3 regions of the Shewanella sp. QJM3NY_23 genome follow, and region 2 is predicted to be linked to each of the others. Evidence: predicted binding sites of a transcription regulator. Region 2 holds the regulator's gene; each other region holds the start of a gene.

Region 1 (5,139 bases), 860 kb from region 2:
CGTATGCTCAAATACCTACTATTGGCCGCCTTACTCTACATTGTGATCGGTATGCCTAGTGCATCGATCCCCCATTACCTCAACGGTAACTACCATAAAGTTGCCGACCTAAAAATGGCGCTATTTTTTATCACTCCAGGACTGGTCACCTTAATTTGCTTCGGGGTTATTTTGGCAATAGTCGCTTGGCGACGCCAAGGCTTCTGTCGCTACATCTGTCCCTATGGTGCACTACTTGGGCTACTGAGTTTTTTAAGCCCATTTAAAATACGCCGTAATACCCAACACTGCCTTATCGAATCTAAAGGGATGAACTGTGACAAATGCACCCGCGCCTGCCCAGCGGCCATCAGCGTGCACACCCAAAAGCATATTCGCTCAGACGAATGCCAAGCCTGTATGCGTTGTGTATCCGCTTGCCCTAAAAAAGAGGCACTGCACTTAAGTACTCGTAATGGCATCACACTATCTGCCCGTGGCTTGACCATCATGTTATTCGTGCTGCTATTTATGCTGCCACTGATCGCCTATGTGAGCGGTTTTTGGGTCAGCCAGACCCCAACTGAAATGCGGATGTACCTGATCCAACATCTTAACGCCATTGGTCATTAACCCCTGACCGCCTCGTTGGTATATCGTGCCTCAATACCAAGACAAAAAAGCCCTCAACATTTGCATGTTCAGGGCTTTTAATACTTAAAGCTTAAGGGCTAGCGACTCGTAAGTGCTAGCACAGGCTTAAGAAGCGTCTTTTGAACCACGGTTGTGGCGCTTACGCTCGTTTTCTGTCAAGAAACGCTTACGAACACGGATGCTCTGCGGCGTTACTTCAACTAATTCATCATCATCGATAAATTCAAGCGCCTGCTCAAGGCTTAAGTTGATCGGTGGAGTCAGTACTTGTGCTTCATCGGTACCCGATGCACGCATGTTGGTTAGCTGCTTACCTTTCAAACAGTTCACTGTAAGGTCGTTAGCACGCGCATGAATACCAACGACTTGGCCTTCATATACTTCGGCCGCGTGGCCAATAAACAGGCGACCACGATCTTGTAAACCAAATAGTGCGAAAGTCAGCGCCTTACCTGTTGCGTTAGAGATCAATACGCCGTTAGCGCGTTGACCAATATCGCCACCTTTAAATGGACCATAGTGATCAAAAGTGTGGTAAATCAGACCGGTACCAGAAGTGGCTGTTAAGAACTCAGTTTGGAAACCGATTAGACCACGGCTTGGAATCACGAAATCGATACGCACACGGCCTTTACCGTCAAGCTGCATATCTTTCATTTCAGCTTTACGGGTACCTAGCTTCTCGATAACGCCGCCTTGATGTTCTTCTTCAACGTCAACGGTTACGGTTTCGAACGGTTCACACATCACGCCATCGATCTCTTTCATGATCACTTCTGGACGCGAAACGGCTAACTCGTAACCTTCACGACGCATGTTTTCAATCAAGATTGACAGGTGAAGCTCACCACGGCCCGATACGCGGAAACGATCTGGGCTTTCAGTTTCTTCAACACGCAGTGCAACGTTATGCACTAATTCCTGCTGTAGACGCTCAAGGATGTTACGTGAAGTCACGTACTTACCTTCTTTACCAGCAAATGGAGAGGTGTTGACTTGGAAAGTCATGGTCAATGTTGGCTCATCAACTGACAGTGGTGGTAGTGCTTCTACAGCGCCTACTGCACAGATAGTGTCAGAGATCTTAAGCTCACCAAGACCAGTGATTGCTACGATGTCACCAGCGTTAGCAATTTCAACTTCGGTACGGTCTAGACCCATGTAACCTAATACTTGGCCGACTTTACCATTGCGTGTCTTACCATCAGCACCAACGACAGTGACTTGTTGGTTAGTCTTAACGCTACCACGCTTGATACGACCTACACCGATAACACCTACATATGAGTTGTAATCAAGTTGCGAGATCTGCATCTGGAAGTCACCTTCCGAGTCAGCATCTGGGAATGATACTTTTTCAACGATAGTTTCAAACAGTGGCGTCATGTCGACACCCTCTTCGTCTGGATCTAAAGTTGCGTAACCGTTTAACGCAGATGCGTAAACGATTGGGAAGTCTAGTTGCTCATCAGTCGCACCTAAGTTGTCGAATAGATCGAATACTTGGTCGATAACCCAATCAGGGCGAGCACCTGGACGGTCAATTTTGTTGATAACAACGATTGGCTTTAAGCCTTGTGCGAATGCTTTTTTGGTGACGAAACGCGTCTGTGGCATTGGGCCATCAACCGCATCAACCAGTAGCAATACACAGTCAACCATCGAAAGAACACGCTCAACTTCACCACCGAAGTCGGCGTGGCCAGGGGTGTCAACGATGTTGATACGGTAATCGTTCCACTTGATGGCAGTATTCTTTGCAAGGATCGTGATGCCACGTTCCTTTTCGATGTCGTTCGAATCCATCACCCGCTCAGCGGCTTCTCCCCGAGACTCCAGGGTTCCAGACTGTGCCAGCAACTTATCAACAAGGGTAGTTTTACCATGGTCAACGTGTGCAATAATGGCGATGTTACGTAAATTCTCTAACACAAATAAACCTCTTACCATCAAAAAAATAGGGTATTACTAACAGCTTCAATAATAGCTATTGCAATAAAAAACGTGCCATTCTACTCTAGACGAGGACTCTCGCACAGGATTATTTTTTAGTCAGCTATGAATAATCATGATCATCACAGTGCGCACCAAGATGGTGAATGCACCATAAAAAGGCAAGGGACGCACCAATATAGTGCAGGCCAGATTACACCACTCCTTCCACTTATTTGCATCCCTTTATTATTCAACAGCTTAAAATATTGGCACGAGTCTCGCTTTATCTTGGTCAGTACCGCGTTAAGCGTAAGTTGAATGTTATAAGAAGGGCATCCCCTCTACCCTACACGGAGATTTAAGAATGTCAGCAGAATCAGTTTTACAACAAATAGCAGAACTTGAAGTCAAATTTGTTGATTTGCGTTTTACCGATACCAAAGGTAAAGAGCAGCACGTTTCTATTCCGCATCACCAAGTTGATGCCGATTTCTTCGAAGACGGCAAGATGTTTGATGGCTCTTCAATCGCAGGTTGGAAAGGCATTAACGAATCAGACATGGTATTGATGCCAGATCCAACCACTTTTGTATTAGATCCTTTTACAGAAGAAACCACTGCACTTATCCGCTGTGACATTCTTGAGCCTGGCACCATGACAGGTTATGACCGCGACCCACGCTCTATTGCCAAGAAAGCAGAAGAGTATCTCGTCTCTACGGGAATCGCCGATACCGTATTGATTGGCCCAGAACCAGAATTCTTCCTATTTGATGATGTAAAATTTGGCACCGACATGTCAGGTTGTTTCGTCAAGCTTGATGCCAAAGAAGCGGCTTGGAACTCTGGTACCCATTATGAAGATGGCAACACAGGTCACCGTCCATTTGTAAAAGGCGGTTATTTCCCAGTAGCACCAGTTGACTCTTCACAAGACCTGCGTAGCGCTATGTGTCTAGTGCTTGAAGAGATGGGCCAAGTCGTTGAAGCACATCACCACGAAGTGGCGACTGCGGGTCAAAACGAAATTGCCACACGTTTCAACACGCTAACAAAAAAGGCCGATGAAATTCAGATCCTTAAGTATGTTGTGCACAACATGGCGCATGCTTATGGCAAAACAGCCACCTTTATGCCTAAGCCAATTGTTGGCGACAACGGTAGCGGTATGCATGTACATCAATCACTAGCTAAAGACGGTGTTAACCTATTTGCTGGTGACAAGTATGGCGGATTGAGTGAAACCGCTTTGTATTATATTGGTGGTATCATCAAGCACGCTCGCGCACTGAATGCTTTCACCAACCCAAGCACTAACTCTTACAAGCGTTTGGTGCCACATTTTGAAGCACCAGTTATGCTTGCATACTCTGCACGTAACCGCTCTGCTTCTATCCGTATCCCTGTGGTACCAAGCCCGAAAGCGCGCCGTATCGAAGCACGCTTCCCCGATCCACATGCAAACCCATACTTAGGTTTTGCTGCGCTTCTAATGGCCGGTCTTGACGGTATTCAAAACAAGATCCACCCAGGCGAAGCGATGGATAAAGATCTGTACGATCTACCTGCAGAAGAAGCCGCTGAGATCCCACAAGTGGCAACCTCACTGGAAAATGCACTCGAAAACCTCGATGCTGACCGTGAGTTCCTTACTAAAGGTGGCGTATTTAGTAATGACTTCATCGATTCATATATCGCATTGAAGAAAGGTGAAGCAGAGCGGGTAGCGCGCACGACTCACCCTGTTGAATTCGAGCTTTACTACAGCTTGTAATCAATTAAGTCGATAATAAAAACCGCCTAAAATAGGCGGTTTTTTTATACCTCACACTTTATCGGGTAATCCATTATTTGATTGTGAAATGGTCATATGACAATTAACGGCCTTGTCGGCGTTATTTTTCCCACTATCGTCACTTGCCGTTAGCAATCACAGCTGGCAAGATTTGGTGCATATTATGGATAACACTGCACAGCCTCATCCATGGATAAACACATAGATAAGGTAACTTGGTCTAATGGATATTGGCTCTACTTCTAAGATGAAAATCGCCAAGTTGCAATAGAGGGAGCAGGCTATTCAGGCAATGAAGTCGGGCTACCTCATTATGTATTTTATTATCCATGCATAAGGCGTTAACCAGAACAGTACTGAACTATAGGAGGACAACATGAAAGCAAACCTGCTGATAGCTGGCATCTATTTAACCCTAACCTTGATGGGTTGTAGCAATACTCAACCTAAAATAGCCGACCTAGATGCCGCCCAAATTGAAACTAACTCTAACACCGCTCCAGCAACTGCAAATAAGTTAACCTCTACAGCGATCACACCCGGCATCTACATCTGGGGGCATGAAGTTTCTTCCTTTCAACCCTGCGATAGTCAGCTTGTCTACTGGGTACGCGCCACGCCAGCGACCAAAGAGCTAAAGCAACTCTCTTTGACACTGAGCGAACTAAGAGCACAAGCTTATCCACCGATTTATATTGAGGCAGAGCTCATCCCTATTGCGCGCGACAGTAACCCCGCTTTCGCTGACGGTTTTGCGGCAGACTATGATGGTATTA
Region 2 (5,139 bases):
ATGAGCCGTTTAGGCTCGAGGCGGGGCGATTATACGGCTTCTTCGAATTTTGCGTCAATCAGTGCGCTAATGGCATCGAGTGCCGCTTGAGCATCTTGGCCTTCACTGGTGATGGTAATGGTTTTACCAAAGCCGGTTTCTAGCATTAATAGCCCCAACACACTGGCGGCAGAGGCTTGCTTATCACCCTGAATTAAGGTGACTTGGGCATCAAACTGAGCGGCTAATACCGCCAATTTGGTAGCAGCTCGTGCATGCAGTCCCAGTTTGTTGCAGATGGTTAGCTGGCGCTCAAGCTTCATGTTTCTTTAACTCTCTGTGGCGCGCTTGAACCTTGTGTTTACCTTTATTAAATAATTTAGCAAGTTGGTCGGTAACATAGACAGATCTATGCTGGCCTCCAGTACAACCAATGGCGATAGTTAAGTAGCTACGGTTATTGCGTTCAAGGTGCGGCAGCCAAGTTTCGAGCAAATTCTCTATCTGCCAAATAAACTTGTTCACTAGCGGCTGTTGGCTTAAAAATTGCTGCACTGGTTGGTCGAGACCTGTCAGCGGACGTAACTCCGTTTCCCAGTGGGGATTGGGCAGAAAACGCACGTCAAACATAAAGTCAGCTTCACTTGGCATGCCATATTTAAAACCAAACGACTCAAAGTTAATCACTAATTCTTTATCTACTGTTCCCAGTAAGATCTCGCGTACCTTATCGCTTAAATCATAGATGTTAAGCGTCGAGGTATCTATGTAGTGATCGACCATCTTGGAGATAGGCTCGAGCATTTTGCCTTCAAGCTGTATCGCCTCTTTAAGGGAAACTTTTGAGCGTGATAGCGGGTGTAATCTACGGGTTTCACTGTAGCGTTTGAGTAACACATCGTCAGAAGAGTTTAGAAAGAAACTCAGTAATTCGGTATCTTTAGGAAGATTCGCTAGCTGTTTTTCAAGCTGGATATCTTCGCTGGGCATGTTGCGCACATCGACGCTTATCGCAACAAGTTCATTTCTACCTTTAAGCTGACTGAGCAGCGAGTCCATCATCTGCAGTGGCAGATTGTCGACACAGTAATAGCCCAGATCTTCCAGTACCCTAAGGACTACCGATTTTCCTGAGCCTGAGCGCCCAGATACCATTACCAATTTCATTGGGTGATCACCTGATACAGTTCTGCTTCGTCGTGGGTTTTTCTTAGCTGTTTGATGATAGCTTTATCACTTAATTTCTCTGCCATCGCGGCGAGAGTGCTAAGGTGTTGCTCGCATTGATCTGCGGGAACCAATAATGCAAAGAGGATATCGACCGGCTGATTATCAATTGCATCGAATGCAATTGGCTCTGCACATTTTATCAATACGGCGACGGGCTTCTCAATATTCGTCAGCCGTCCGTGAGGGATCGCGATACCATTGCCTATACCTGTGCTGCCCATTTTCTCTCTCGCCAAAAGGCTTTCAAAAATCTCTTGAGAGGAAAGGGTGGGGTACTGGACAGCGGCCAAGTCGCTGATAAGTTCCAGTACCTTTTTCTTACTGCCCGGAGTGGCGCAGGTTGTGCACTCCGGCCGCAGGATGGTACTAAGTTCCATCGTTAATGTTTTGTTAGCTTCTCTTTGTGTTTAATGACCTGACGATCTAATTTATCGATCAGGGAATCTATCGCGGCATACATATCCGCGTGCTCTGATGTTGCAAATACTTCTCCACCACTAAGATGTAACTTTGCTTCAACTTTTTGCATCAATTTTTCGACATTTAATATCACGTGGACATTATTGATCTGATCGAAATGCCGTTCAAGCTTTGTAAACTTTTCTTCAACATAGTTGCGCAGAGATTGGGTGATCTCAATGTGGTGCCCAGTCAGATTTATTTGCATAAAGTGATTCCTCCGGTTTCCAGTTGTTGATTATAAGCTTTTACGTTGATTTGACGGCGGTATCAACATCGCTTCACGATATTTTGCTATCGTGCGTCTAGCGACTTGAATACCTTGCTCGGCTAACAGTTGCGCCATCTTACTGTCACTTAAGGGTTTCTTCTGATTTTCTGCGGCGACTAGCTTCTTAATAAAAGCGCGGATCGCAGTAGAAGAGCATTCGCCACCATCGTCGGTCCCGACATGGCTGGAGAAAAAGTATTTTAGCTCAAAAATCCCTCTTGGAGTGTGCATATACTTTTGGGTGGTGACCCGCGAGATGGTCGATTCATGCATTTCGACCGCCTCGGCAATATCATTAAGCACCATAGGTTTCATCGCTTCTTCACCAAACTCGAAAAATCCTTGCTGGAAATCGACAATGCAGTTGGTAACCTTGAGCAAGGTATCGTTGCGGCTCTCTAAACTTTTTAGAAACCATTTAGCTTCTTGCAGGTGACCACGAATAAACTGGCCATCGGCTTGGTTTTTGGTGCTGCGCGCCATCGAGGCATAATGTTGGTTTACATTAATCTTAGGCATACTATCGGGATTAAGCTCGACCACCCAGCGACCTTTTTTCTTGCTAACTGTGACATCGGGGATCACGTATTCGTCGCGACTGGCAGTAATGGCCAGCCCCGGGCGCGGATTGAGGGTTTGAATTAGCGCTATGGCCTCGCGTAATTCATCCTCTTTCAGCTTGGTCTTACGCATCAATAGGCGAAAGTCTCGCCCGGCGATAAGATCTAAGTAATCACGGATCAAGAGTCTGGCGTTGTCGATATGCGGGGTGTCGGGGCTGTATTGGGCCAGTTGGATCATCAGGCATTCGCTGAGGTCTCTGGCACCAATCCCGATAGGATCGAAATGTTGTACCCGCTTTAATACCGCTTCAATTTCGTCGAGTTCGATTTCAGGATCGCCCATGGCTTCAAGAATATCGTCGCAAGTTTGCGTCAAGTAGCCACGCTCGTCTATGGCATCAATGATGGCGGTGGCGATAGCGAGGTCGTTGTCAGAAAAGGGAGTGAGGTTTTTTTGCCATTCGAGGTGTTCATACAAGCCTTCGCTGGTCTCCCCTTGAAATGGCATGTCATCGTCGCGCATCGCACCAGAGCTGGAGTTAGGTGATGCGGTATAGACCTCATCCCATGTAGTGTCGACGGGCAGCTCATCGGGCATAGAGTCTTGGTTGAGTGCATCGGAGGTTTCTAAGCTCGAATTGTCTTCACTCGAGTCGACTTGCAGTTGCTCATTGTAATCGGTGTCGAAGTTGTCATTACGCTCTTGTTCTGAGTCGATATTGGCGCCTTCTTGCTCCTCGTCTAACTCGAGTAGAGGGTTAGACTCTAGTGCTTGCTGGATCTCTTGCTGCAATTCCAACGACGACAGTTGTAACAAGCGAATAGCTTGTTGCAACTGGGGCGTCATGGTTAAATGCTGACCCATTTTGAGCTGAAGTGACGCTTTCATCGTACTGCTATTCCCTTGTTTCTAATTCTAAAGTGAGAAAGCTGCCTCTGGTATTAAACCGCTAAGGCGAATGATCTACTTATAAGGTAAAAGCGGTTTCGCCTTTACCTTGAGCGCTAATAACGTTAACTATAGCTTGAATTGTTCCCCTAAGTACACCGCTCGAACTTGTTGGTTATCTAAGATCTCAGCGGGGGTTCCTTCTGCAATCAAGTTGCCGTGGCTGACAATATAGGCTTTCTCACACACATCCAATGTTTCCCGTACGTTGTGGTCAGTGATCAGTACCCCAAGGCCACGATTTTTCAGTTGCTCAATAATCTTTTTGATGTCGATAACCGAAATGGGGTCGACCCCGGCGAAGGGTTCGTCGAGCAAAATAAACTTAGGGTTGGCGGCTAACGCTCGGGCGATTTCGACGCGTCGACGTTCACCACCGGACAGTGCCATCCCCTGACTATCGCGGATGTGGGTGATATGAAACTCTTCTAGCAGGTGCTCCAACTCCTCTTCGCGCGCATCGTTACTGAGTTCGCGTCGGGTTTGTAATACCGCCATAATATTATTGCGTACCGATAATTTACGGAAAATACTGGCTTCTTGCGGTAGATAGCCAATCCCTTTGCGAGCGCGCAAATGCATAGGATCTAGGGTGAGATCGTCATCATCAATAAAAATACGTCCCTTGTCACTTTGCACCAGACCAACCACCATATAAAAGGTCGTGGTTTTACCGGCGCCATTAGGGCCTAGCAAGCCGACAATTTGCCCTGTGCGCACGGTTAAGCTGACATCTTGTACCACGGCACGGCTCTTATAGCTTTTGGCTAAGTTAACCGCTTTTAGCGTCATCTCTGTCATTACTGTTCCTGCTTGGGCTGTTCTTGGGGCTGACTTTTGCTGTTGTCTTGGTAACTTTCGGGTTGAATGATGGTGATAACGCGATCGCTACCCGTACTTTCGGCTATCAACTGTTGCTGCTCAATGTTGTAGCGAATTTGATTACCTGTGACTTGGCTACCTTCTTGTTCGAGGGTGGCATTACCAATTAGGGTTAGAGTGCGGGTCGACAGTTCATAGCGGATCTCATTGGCGCTGGCTGACGCTGGACGACCATTTTCCATCACCTGTGTATAAGTGGCTGGCTTACCCTTTGCCACTAAGATTTTGCCACTACTATTTTCTTTGGTAAAGGCGCGTAATTCATCGGCTAAAATTTTAATGGAGCCTTGAGTCACCTCTACTGGGCCATTGAAGATAATCTGATTATTTTTAATATCAGCTTCTTGGCTTGCGGCTGAAATCTTAACCTCTTGCAGCAGGTCGGTTTCATTCGCCGCACTCTGCAGGCTAACCATGGTTAACAGGCCTGCAAGAATAAGATTATTTAGTTTCATATGTTCCTTCTACCTGGCTCGTCAGTCGTACTTTTTGTGCATTGAGGTCGGCATATAAGCCTTTTCCGGTAATCAAAAAATCGTTACCGGTGATCCGAATGGTTTGATCGGATGTCATGATCATGGTGTTGAGGTCCAATTCCATGTAGTTGGTTTCTATGGTTTGGATGGGCTCTTCAGGGCTAATGGCATCAATAATGACATTATTTTCCAAGATGACTTTGCCACTGTCTTTGTCTAATGTACCCCGAGCCGAGCGCAACCGCCACTGAGCATCGCCGTTATCGGGATAGACCAGATAAATGGGCTGGGTAAAATAGGTCATATTACGCTCGGCATAGTGTTCCATAT
Region 3 (5,139 bases), 740 kb from region 2:
GCGCTGATATAACTCAGCATTATAGAGTGCTGTCGTTAATCAAATAGAGCGCTGTAGTGCATAAAAAGAGCCAAGCAAAAGTTGCTATGAGATAGTGATAAGAAAACAGTAGTCAGAGATATTGCGCATAGGGTCGAGGACTAATTAGACACTCATTATCGGACCTTATGCCCACAACTAGTGTCAGCTGTAACATCAGCGTAAAAAGAATCCGCTTAGGCCTTAAGATTATTGCCTAAGGTCGAAATTGTTGAGGTTTTACCTTTACCATCGTAGGTAAGGCTGGATGCGTTTCGACTGGCTTGTAAGGCTTGGGAGAAGCGATTAATACTGGCCATGCTGTGTTCTATTAAAGTGGCATTTTGCGCGTTAAGCGTCTTACATTGGGCTAACACTTGTTTGGTAATTTCGACTAATTTTTGTAGCTTAGGATCGCTACTGAGTTTATTGCTGTCAGGGTGCTCTGATAATCGTACATCGACCGCTTTGATCTCATCTAACAACTTAGCTTTATCTGTCGCTAGGTTTAGCAACTCATCGGCACTTTGTGCGATAAGCGCCACTTTCTCTGCTTCGATAAGGCGTTTTAAGTCGTTTAATAACGTATGTTGATTGGCGATGATGTCGATTATTGAGTTCATAACAGCTTAATTAAGATCCTTTAGTTCATTTTCAAACTGCGCAATATTACTGGCCAGTTTGTCGGCATCAATTTTGTAGCGACCTTCAGCAATAGCCGCTTTGATCTGTTCGACTTTTTTAGTGTCGATTTCAGGCAAGCTGTTCAATTTTGCTTGGGCACTTTGCAGTTGTTGCGCCTGAGGTGTTATTGATACCGAGTCACTTTTTACGGTTTTAGCCGTAGTGGTTTCGGGCGATACGGCCTCATTTTTTGCCGATGATTTATCGGTTGTCGGCGTTGCGACTCGATTGTTAGTGCTTGTATTTACATGCTTTACGTCTATAGCCATAATAGGTTCCAACGTTACTTTAGTGAGATCAACATAACTGTATATCGGCGTTCACTGTTAAAGCTTTAGTAGAATTTTGTAGTGATCAATAAAAAAATGCCCATCGATTGGGCCACGTGGTACTACATTCTAACCTCAACCGCGCCGACCCCAATAACGTTTGCATCTACCATTTTCTGTGAGTTACTGTTTCTAACCTGAATTCTATCGCCTAAGTTACCATCACGTAAGGCCTCACCGATAGTTTTTATCTCAAAATTGGCCGTGCGGGCAAAAATAGACACCATGTCGCCTTTGCATACAAAGCAAAGGTTACTGCTAAACAGGGTTTGATTGGCGGCAATTCTACGTTTTACTCGGGTACCTGTGACCTGTGCGGGATCATCAAATTGTTGGCCACGTAAATTACTCTGCTCGACATAGGCGAGCGTCACCTGCTCTGCGTCAATTAGATCGCCTGGCCCCAAGGTTTGTGTGGCCACAACCACAGGGTAAAGAATGTCGACTCTTACCGATATGTAAATTTGCCAAGGGTATTGTAGCTCTGGGGTTTCGCAACTGACTTTAACTGTGTTATTACGGCCTATTGCGCGATCGCTGGCGACCTCAACGCTTAGCGCTGAACTGCAAACAGGTGGGGTAACCCTAGTGTCTAAACTTTGCGGCGTAATATTGACTTTGGCGTCACTAGGGGCTTCAATTTTATTTTCAATTGCCGCTATAGCTAATCGTGATATCGTCGATAAAGAGGGTACGCTAGGCTCATCCGCGCCGAAACTTGGGGAAGAGAAGAGTAAAGCGATGAAAAAGTACACAGTATTTACTTTCATAATGATTAGACTAGCTTGAACGGCCAGATTGCACCTATACTTCGTTGTGGCCCGTACCTTTAGACATTTTTTTCATAGAAATTAGTGTCATAAATTTGACGAGTTTGGGCCTGGTTATCATTCAAATTTATTAAAGCAATTAGCATGCCTATACTTATAGTTACTATGGGTGGGGAAGCATTGACAAGGCAAAGGCATTATGTCGAGTATTCTTGATTCAGTAAATAAACGCACCCAACTCGTGGGGCAAAACCGCCTAGAACTGTTACTGTTCAAATTAAACGGTCGGCAACGATTTGGCATTAACGTATTTAAAGTTAAAGAGGTGCTGCAGTGCCCTCCATTAACCGCGTTACCAAAGCTAAATCCTGTGGTTAGAGGTGTCGCCCATATTCGTGGCAAGACGATCTCTGTGATTGATTTAAGTGCAGCGACGGGTGGTCGCCCGATTGAAAACACCGACGAGTGTTTCATTATCATTTCTGAATATAATCGCAGCGTACAGGGGTTCTTAGTTAAATCTGTTGAGCGCATCATCAACATGAACTGGGAAGCTATTATGCCACCGCCACAGGGTGCGGGGCGTTATTCTTATTTAACTGCGGTTACCGAGATTGAAGGTGAGCTGGTTGAGATCCTTGATGTTGAAAAAATCCTCGATGAGATCTCACCGGTTAAGACGCAGATCAGCCAAGAAGTGGATGATAAGCTGACCATTGATAGAGATCGCCATTATCATATTATGGTGATTGATGATTCAACTGTTGCCCGTAAACAAATTATTAGGGCGCTTGAGTCATTAAACCTACAAATCGATACCGCTAAAGATGGCCGAGATGCACTTAACCAATTGGTGGCGATGGCGGCCAATATGGATAATGTGGCTCATGAGATCCCATTAATTATTTCTGATATCGAGATGCCAGAGATGGATGGCTACACCTTAACGGCAGAGATTAGGGACAATCCTAAGCTTAAAGATATTAAGGTGGTGCTTCATACTTCACTCAGTGGCGTGTTTAATCAGGCGATGGTCGAAAAAGTTGGCGCCAATGATTTTATTGCTAAGTTTAATCCAGATGAACTCGCGGCCGCGGTGAATAAGCACCTTAGCTTGTAAATTGAGCGTCGTCATACAAGCACCTAACTTTGAATAGTTTATGCTTGTCTCAGTGAGTTCGCTAATGTATAACGCTTGGCTGTTTAATGCTTGCTATAGTAGTGTATGTTGTAGCCTGTTTTACTTTTATAAGATTGGGATATCTAGGTGCCGAATAAATCACTTGCTGAAGCTGAGTACAACCAATTTAGATTATTTCTGGAGCAACACAGCGGGATCGTGCTGGGTGAAAATAAGCAGTATTTAGTTCGTAGTCGCTTGGCGCCATTAATGGGGAAATATAACCTTCCTTCATTATCAGAGGTGGTCAAACATTCAATGAAGCCGACGGAGCGGCAGTTAAGGGCTGAGGTTATCGATGCGATGACCACTAACGAAACCTTATGGTTTAGGGATCGTTATCCGTTTGAGCTGCTCGCAAATAACTTATTGCCTGAGTACACTCGTTTAGGGCGTCCACTCAAAATATGGTCGGCGGCGTGCTCCTCAGGGCAAGAACCTTATTCGTTAGCCATGACCATTTTAGAATATCAGCAGCGTAAACCAGGGGCATTACCGGGTAGCGCATCGATATTGGCCACCGATTTATCGCCATCTATGTTAGACAGGTGTAAAGCGGCGCAATATGATAATTTGGCGCTGGCTCGGGGCTTATCAGATGAGCGTAAACGGCAGTTTTTTGCTCCAACCACACCAGGCTCTATGGTCGTCAAAGACAATGTAAAACGTTTGGTGAATTTCAGAGCCCATAATTTGCTTGAAAGTTATACCTTACTGGGTAAATTTGACATTATATTTTGCCGCAATGTACTCATCTACTTTGCACCTGAGGCAAAGGCCAAAATATTGCGGCAATTTGCTGCCGCTTTGAACCCCAAAGGGATCTTATTTCTTGGCGCTTCGGAGTCGATTGCCGGATTAACCGAAGAGTTTGAGATGGTGCGCTGTAATCCTGGCATCTATTATCAAAAGCGTGGTTAGTCTTTACTACCTGATTTAGTTAAAATGCCAGCAATAAGCTGGCATTTTTTATCTTTATGGTTTTTTATTAACCACTCCCATCCTCTTCCCCCTTGTTTGGCATAACAATTGCTTTGTTGTTGATATCTGTATGAGGAGGCAATTTTATGGCGATTAGTTTTGATAAAGCATTAGGTGTGCATCAATTCACCTTGGGTGTGCGTTCAACGCGTGCGCAGGTGATTTCATCTAACATTGCCAATGCCGATACCCCTCATTATAAAGCCAAAGATCTCGATTTCGACAAGGCACTGCAAGCTGCTCGCAGTCGGCAAGGTGGTTTAGCCATGAGCCGCAGTGACGAACGTCATTTCGATTTAGCGGCTTTAAGTCAGCAACATGTGAGTTATCGCGTGCCAAATCAGCCCGATACAGGTGATGGTAATACCGTCGATATTCAGCAAGAGCAATCTGAGTTTATGCAAAACGCCTTAGAGTATCAGATGTCGTTAGGGTTTCTTGACAGTAAATTTGCTGGGCTGAAAAAAGCACTTAAAGGAAATTAATGATGAGCTTATTTAATATCTTTGATGTTTCTGGATCGGGTATGTCGGCGCAATCTATCCGCCTTAATACCACGGCAAGTAACATTGCCAATGCCGATTCAGTTTCCAGTAGCATCGACCAGACTTACCGTGCTCGTCATCCTGTATTTGAAGCGGAAATGGCCAAAGCGAGTCATCAACAACAAACCTCACAGTCGGTTAAAGTGGCGGGCATTGTTGAAAGTGATAAGCCGCTGCAGAAAGAATATTCTCCTGATCACCCGTTGGCCGATGCCGACGGTTTTATTTACAAACCCAATGTGAATGTGATGGAGGAGATGGCGAACATGATCTCTGCATCGCGTTCGTACCAAATGAACGTACAAGTTGCTGAAGCGGCCAAGTCTATGCTGCAACAGACTTTGCGAATCGGCAAATCTTAGGAGGTAATTAGTGAGCCTCATTAATCCGTTAAGCAGTCAGTCTCCCCTGAGCAGTGAAAAGCAAAGTGGGCAGATCACACCGCAAGCAAACAGCAGAACGAGTGCCATCACCGAATCTACGGGAAATCCGTTTCTAGATGGTATTCGCTTACCTGAGGAGTCATCGATTCCTGAGGCAAATAATCAACAGTTGACGCAAGATGATTTTTTCTCTTTATTGAGTCAACAGTTGTCGATGCAAGATCCATTTAAGCCTGTGGATAACGATCA

Evidence for each region. Region 2 encodes sigma-54, which starts transcription at its own class of promoters, with help from an activator protein. Its sites were predicted from a motif close to GTTGGCACGNNNNTNGNNT; they were not measured.
Region 1: the regulator sigma-54 is predicted to act here: its motif matches at 2,834-2,852, upstream of glnA (glutamate--ammonia ligase).
Region 3: the regulator sigma-54 is predicted to act here: its motif matches at 1,935-1,953, upstream of flgA (flagellar basal body P-ring formation chaperone FlgA).

What each region holds. Positions count from the first base shown of each region.
Region 1 covers NZ_CM149657.1:3,699,398-3,704,536, forward strand. Annotated here, with positions in the region: gene AC0VXX_RS16345 (4Fe-4S binding protein) at 1-612, shown strand, start outside; gene typA (translational GTPase TypA) at 739-2,565, opposite strand; gene glnA (glutamate--ammonia ligase) at 2,933-4,342, shown strand; gene AC0VXX_RS16360 (hypothetical protein) at 4,740-5,139, shown strand, end outside.
Region 2 covers NZ_CM149657.1:475,777-480,915, forward strand. Annotated here, with positions in the region: gene AC0VXX_RS02245 (HPr family phosphocarrier protein) at 30-302, opposite strand; gene rapZ (RNase adapter RapZ) at 292-1,146, opposite strand; gene ptsN (PTS IIA-like nitrogen regulatory protein PtsN) at 1,143-1,586, opposite strand; gene hpf (ribosome hibernation promoting factor) at 1,589-1,876, opposite strand; gene AC0VXX_RS02265 (RNA polymerase factor sigma-54) at 1,907-3,391, opposite strand; gene lptB (LPS export ABC transporter ATP-binding protein) at 3,521-4,252, opposite strand; gene lptA (lipopolysaccharide transport periplasmic protein LptA) at 4,252-4,788, opposite strand; gene lptC (LPS export ABC transporter periplasmic protein LptC) at 4,775-5,139, opposite strand, start outside.
Region 3 covers NZ_CM149657.1:1,219,344-1,224,482, forward strand. Annotated here, with positions in the region: gene AC0VXX_RS05540 (flagella synthesis protein FlgN) at 216-641, opposite strand; gene flgM (flagellar biosynthesis anti-sigma factor FlgM) at 648-971, opposite strand; gene flgA (flagellar basal body P-ring formation chaperone FlgA) at 1,094-1,801, opposite strand; gene AC0VXX_RS05555 (chemotaxis protein CheV) at 2,001-2,921, shown strand; gene AC0VXX_RS05560 (CheR family methyltransferase) at 3,069-3,902, shown strand; gene flgB (flagellar basal body rod protein FlgB) at 4,049-4,447, shown strand; gene flgC (flagellar basal body rod protein FlgC) at 4,450-4,869, shown strand; gene flgD (flagellar hook assembly protein FlgD) at 4,880-5,139, shown strand, end outside.